2 regions of the Litorilituus sediminis genome follow, and region 1 is predicted to be linked to the other one. Evidence: predicted binding sites of a transcription regulator. Region 1 holds the regulator's gene; the other holds the start of a gene.

Region 1 (3,177 bases):
CTGTTATCGGCATGTCAGCAAGTTCAATATTGGTTATCACCAACTCCCTGCGTTTACTTAAAAGGTAAGTAATCATGAGCATCATTTATATCTTAATCCCGATTGCAATTTTACTTACCGCCTTAGGTATTTATCTCTTTTTCTGGGCGGTAAAATCCGAGCAATTTGATGATTTAGAAAAACAAGGCATGAGTATCCTATTTGACGATAAAAAGGTTGACGATAAAAAAGGCTCTGAAAACAAGCAAGAGCAAGCTGAACAGACAAAAGATTACGGTAAAGAAGATAACCAGAGTCAATAATTGTGAGCCTAGATTTACTTTCAGCGTTTCTAATCGGCTTGGTTGGCTCAGGACATTGCCTTGGTATGTGTGGCGGTATCACCACCATGTTAACGTCTGCCATTACCACTAAAGCGGATAGCCAAGTTGGCAATATCTCTGTGCAAGTCACTCAAGCAAGACAAAAGCCTAAGCTCATTATTTGCTATCACTTTGGACGCATAGCATCTTACAGTTTAATTGGTGCTCTCGTTGGCTTTACTGGCTCAATTGCAGCGAAAAATATAGGTTTACCTATCGCTGGATTAAGACTTGTCGCAGCCGTATTTTTAATTCTACTTGGGCTGTATATTGGTCAATGGTTTATGTTATTAACACGTATCGAAGCCATTGGCGCCAAATTGTGGCGGAAAATATCACCTTTAGCCAATAAGGTCATTCCTGTTGATTCAGGCAAAAAAGCACTCACCTTAGGGGCGCTGTGGGGCTGGTTACCCTGTGGGCTAGTTTATTCAACCCTCACTTGGGCATTAGCCAGTGGTAACGCCCTAACAGGCGCTGGTATTATGTTACTGTTTGGCTTGGGCACCTTACCGGCCTTACTAGCACTCTCATTTAGCCTTGCTAGCATAAAAAATCTACTAGTCAAGCCAAAAACTAAACAATTTATGGCAATATTAGTTATAGCTTATGGTTTTTACAGTTTTTTTGTTGCATATCAATTAATGTTCTAATAACATTGCCTCATTACAGCGTTTTTTACATATTTGTGAGTAAATAAAAGCTATGCCCAATAAAAGTTGCCCAAGCCAACAACATATTCACTGTCAAAATTGTAGTATTAGTGAATTATGTTTACCTTTCTCCCTGAATGATAGTGAACTCAATTCCTTAGATGAAATTATTGATCGCAAACGCCCTATCCACAAAGGCGATAAGATCTTCCATGATGGCCAAGAATTACACTCATTATATGCAATTCGCTCAGGCACCTTTAAAACCTTTACCGTAAATGAACAAGGTGAAGAGCAAATTACTGGTTTTCATCTAGCAGGTGATTTACTGGGCTTTGACGCCATCGCAGAAAACGCTCACCCAAGCTTTGCCCAAGCGTTAGAAACCTCTATGGTATGTGAAATTCCTTATACCAACTTAGATAGCCTATCAAACACTATGCCTAAGCTTAAAAAGCAAGTATTACGTTTGATGAGTACTGAAATCAAAACAGATCAAGAAATGTTAACCTTGCTTAACAGAAAGAACGCCGAGCAGCGTGTGGCAACTTTCTTAGTCAGCTTAAGTGAACGTTACCGTGCTAGAGGTCTTTCAGCAACTGAATTTCGCTTAACCATGACTCGTAGTGATATTGGTAACTATATTGGTCTAACGGTTGAGACCATTAGTCGTCTACTTAATCGTTTTCATAAAAACGAGTTAATCAAAGTTGATGGTAAATTGATTACTATTTTAGACTTAGATGAACTGACTGATGTAGCAGCGCTCTAAGTTCAGCGCTTTTAGCTTAATAAAAATCCCATAAGTTACTCAATTATTTAATTAAGTAACTTATGGGATTTTTTTATCTCCGTTACAAAGTAAATTGATATAAAACAAGCATTAATCACACTATTTTGCTATAAAGTAATTAGACCAGTTAAACAGAATTGATAATTGCTTAAATAGAGGTTATTCATGGAAATGTATCAAAACATACTCGTTGTTGTCGACCCAACCACCAACGAACAGAAAGCCCTGAAAAGAGCCATTGAGTTGGCCAGTAAGATTAACGAAAACAGCGCAACGCCAACGAAAATTACCGCCTTCTTTAGTATCTTTGATTTCTCTTATGAAATGACCACAATCCTATCAAGCGGTGAACGCGACGCTATGCGTCAAATGGTCATAAAAGATAAACAACAATGGCTCGATGATATTATTGCTGAATTAGATTCAGGTATGGATATTAAAAGCCAAGTGGTTTGGCATAACCGACCATTTGAAGCCATCGTTAACCAAGTACTTGAGCATGGCTATGATTTAGTGATCAAAGGCACTCATCAGCACGATAAATTAAAATCAGTTGTTTTCACTCCTACTGACTGGCATATATTACGCAAGTGCCCTACGCCAGTGTTACTGGTTAAAGATCATGAGTGGCCGAAAAATGGCAATATCCTAGCAGCACTGAATGTTGGCAGCGATGAAGAAGAGCACTTATCTCTTAATAATGATATTACTGAACAAGCATCAGAGCTTGCTAAGCTTATTAAAGCGAACGTGCATCTAGTCAATTCATACCCGGGAACACCTGTTAACATTTCTATTGAAATTCCAGAATTTGACTCTTCAGAGTACAACAACGCCATGTTAAAGCATCATAAAGAAGCGATGGCTGCACATGCTAACAAATTTAATATTGATGTTAAAAACACCTATGTTGAAGAAGGCTTACCAGAGACAGTAATAGAGCAAGCCGCGCAACAAATTGACGCTGAGCTGGTTATATTAGGTACAATCGGCAGAACAGGTATTTCAGCAGCATTAATTGGCAATACCGCAGAGCATGTTATAGATCAGCTCAATTGCGATGTTTTAGCGCTAAAACCACAAGGCTATATATCGCCGCTTGATAATAGTTAAGCTGAACTCGATGTAAGAGATAAGTTACCAGCTATCATTTTCTTAAAGCCAAGCGATATGCTTGGCTTTTTCATTTCTACAAACTGAGTTTTTGTTGGGCTCTCATTGGTAATCCATTTATTTGCGCGTATAATGCGCACAAATTTTTAGTGCTTGCAGTATTAGCCATATGACAAATCCATCTGAAAACACATTAACACCGACACAAAAGACTCAATTAGCTAAGCTTGAAAAAAGACTTAGAGGGCATGTTGGC
Region 2 (3,177 bases), 760 kb from region 1:
ATTCATTACTAATTATGTCTCTGCCAAGCAAAGTCTCTCCGCTGCTAATCACTTAATTTTAATAGTTTTTTGCTGCTTTAAATAGCAAAAGGATATTGTACCGACACTTGTTTGATGAATAGAAATGATATAATTTCATTATCCGATGAACATAGCTCATAAGTTATAGGCAAATATTGGAGTTAACTATGCTAGAGAGAATACACTTAGAAATACTCACGGCAATAAAAGAGCATGGCACCCTAACCAAAGCCGCCGAGTCATTACACTTATCTCAATCAGCATTAAGCCACAGTATAAAAAAACTTGAAGGGCAAATTTCAACACCGATTTGGCAAAAAGATGGCAGAAACCTTCGCCTGACCGCCGCAGGTGAGCGCATTCAAACATTAGCTAACAGACTTTTACCTCAATTTTTACATACTGAGTTATTGCTAAAGCAAATTGCCAAAGGTGAAATGGGCTCGCTACGCATTGGTATGGAGTGCCACCCCTGTTACCAATGGTTATTGAGAGTGATAGAACCATACCTAGAACAGTGGCCTGATATTGATATCGATGTAAAGCAGGAGTTCCAGTTTGGCGCACTCGGGGCATTGCTTAGTTATGAAATCGATGTCCTTATTACACCAGACCCACTATTTAAGCCAAAAATAGAATACATCCCCGTTTTTGACTATGAGCATAGACTGGTCGTTGCTAGCTCTCACCCATTGGCAGAGCAAGATTTCGTTACACCAGAGCAATTAAGTGAAGACGTACTACTGAGTTACCCTGTTGAGCCCATGAGATTAGATATTTTTAGTCAGTTTCTCACCCCAGCGAAATGCTCTGTCAAGAAACATAAAAATATTGAAACAACTGAAATTATGCTGCAAATGGTAGCAGCTGGTCGTGGTGTTTGCGCTTTGCCCGGTTGGCTTGTTGATCACTACGCGAAAACAATGGCCATTAAAAGCATTCGTTTTGGTAAACAAGGAATTAACAAACAAATCTTTATTGGTATTCGCAAAGACGAACAGCAAGTCGGTTATTTAAAAGACTTTATCATGCAAGCGAAAAAGACAAGATAACCGGCTATTCATACAAGGCCAATAAATACAACAATAACGAGCAAGTTATATTTTGCTCGTTAAACCTGCTTAATTAACTTGTGAGCTTATTCAGGCTTTTTCGCCAACATAGTGGCAAACTGCAAGCTAGCACCATTGTGCATAGTGCCCACATCTTCGTTGTACTTTATAAGCTGCCAGCCGCTATACGCTTCAGATAACTGCTCTTCTGCTAAAGTAAATGGAAAAGGAACAGGACACGGATGAGCATCGGTATTCATGGCACAGACAATCAAGTTATAACCACCAGGTAAAGTACGCTTTTGCATATCTGCAATAACCTCTGCAATACGTGCAGGCGCTAAAAACATCAAGGTGACTGTACAAGAAATAAAACCATAGTCCTCTTCTAAGCTGGCATCATTAATATCGTAAACTTGCGCGTTAATATTACCGAGCTGCTCTTGGCTGCTAATCGTTTGCAGCATATCTATGGCGCTAGGATTAGCATCAATTGCGGTTACATCAAAACCAAGCTGGCTAAGATACAAGGCATTTCGACCGTTTGAGCAGCCCATATCTAACGCCTTACAAGGCTGAATTATTTTACACGCCTCAACCACTTCACTGTGCGGAGGATTTAAGCCATAACGGCTATTTATATCAACTGTCATTAGTATTACTTCGCTATAAACCAAGGGACTGTATCTTACTATCGCGCTTAGCCAACGAGGTAATAATAGATTCGTTATTTCGCCTAAGTTTGACGTTAATCAACAAGCATACATTTATAAAAATTTTCGCAAATGTATAACGGGAACAAATGCACAAACGCTAACAATACCATTCAACTAGGCTTATCTTATTTAGGACGGGTCATCAGCATATAAAAAAGGTAGTAAGTTATCGTTACTACCTTTTTGCTGCCTAAGCTAATAAATTAATACTTTTTAATCTCAGTCATACTAGCAAAATCACCCTCAACCAAATTTATGGTTGGCAATTGCTCCCACTGTGTAAGTAACTGATTAAACTCTTTTAACTCATCAATGCTAGCTACTTGGTTTAGCGCTTTATCTGCAATAGTATTCATGCGCTCTAAGTCATCTGCTGTCATCACACCTCTCCACCTATTACATTAAGCTTAGAGCAGTGCGAATAAACTGCAAGCGAGTCCAAGTCCATTATAAATAGGGTTAGCTCTATTTCTTATAAACAGCGCTATTCTTATACACAGCGCTATTAAACGTAAATATAACCTTAGTATTCATAAGGTCTTGTATATTAATTACATTTTTACAAATTGAAATTGGCAAGAATTTAGATCGCTAACTATAGTTAGAAAAACTCAACATCAACAAAGCATTACAGCCTACCTAAGTTAAGAGAGGGAATTCACAATGACCAAACAAAGTAGTCAACATCAAGACGTTCAATTACTTATTTCACAGGTAGACGCATTAAATCGTGTGCAAGCAGTTATCGAATTTGAATTAGATGGCACGATAAAAACAGCCAATGAAAACTTTCTTAGTACAACAGGCTACGATTTAGAGGAAATTGTCGGTAAACATCACCGAATGTTTACTAAGCCTGAGTATCACCAAAGTGATGAATACCAGCGCTTTTGGCAAAAACTCAATGAGGGTATATTTGATTCAGGTGAGTATCAACGTATAGGAAAAAATGGCAAAGAAATATGGATACAAGCTTCGTATAACCCAGTACTAGATGAAAACGGCCAGGTTGTTAGTATTATCAAGTTTGCCACAGATATTACCAAAGAGAAGCTTCGCCAAGCCGATTATCAAGGGCAAATTGATGCCATCAGTAAATCTCAAGCGGTGATTGAATTTAATATGGATGGCACCATCATCACCGCTAATGAAAACTTCTTAAATACCTTGGGCTACAGCTTAGACGAGATAGTCGGTCAACATCATCGCATGTTTGCCGAGCCAGCTTATGCTAATAGCCCTGAATACCAAGCATTTTGGCGCAATTTAAATGAAGGAAAATACGACAGTGGTGAATATAAGCGTTTAGGCAAAGGTAATAAAGAAATTTGGATACACGCAAGTTACAACCCTATCTTAGATTTAAATGGCAAACCATTTAAAGTGGT

Evidence for each region. Region 1 encodes FNR, which switches genes on or off when oxygen is low (the NO sensors DNR and NnrR bind a similar motif). Its sites were predicted from a motif close to TTGATCTAGATCAA; they were not measured.
Region 2: a site for FNR is predicted at 1,816-1,829, ahead of tehB (tellurite resistance methyltransferase TehB). Genes of this name have one in related genera too.

What each region holds. Positions count from the first base shown of each region.
Region 1 covers NZ_CP034759.1:284,155-287,331, reverse strand. Annotated here, with positions in the region: gene EMK97_RS01315 (heavy metal translocating P-type ATPase) at 1-68, shown strand, start outside; gene ccoS (cbb3-type cytochrome oxidase assembly protein CcoS) at 75-302, shown strand; gene EMK97_RS01305 (sulfite exporter TauE/SafE family protein) at 305-1,015, shown strand; gene fnr (fumarate/nitrate reduction transcriptional regulator Fnr) at 1,068-1,787, shown strand; gene uspE (universal stress protein UspE) at 1,974-2,921, shown strand; gene ttcA (tRNA 2-thiocytidine(32) synthetase TtcA) at 3,091-3,177, shown strand, end outside.
Region 2 covers NZ_CP034759.1:3,799,128-3,802,304, reverse strand. Annotated here, with positions in the region: gene EMK97_RS16800 (sulfite exporter TauE/SafE family protein) at 1-6, opposite strand, end outside; gene EMK97_RS16795 (LysR family transcriptional regulator) at 189-1,073, shown strand; gene tehB (tellurite resistance methyltransferase TehB) at 1,160-1,726, opposite strand; gene EMK97_RS16785 (hypothetical protein) at 1,993-2,172, opposite strand; gene EMK97_RS16780 (methyl-accepting chemotaxis protein) at 2,453-3,177, shown strand, end outside.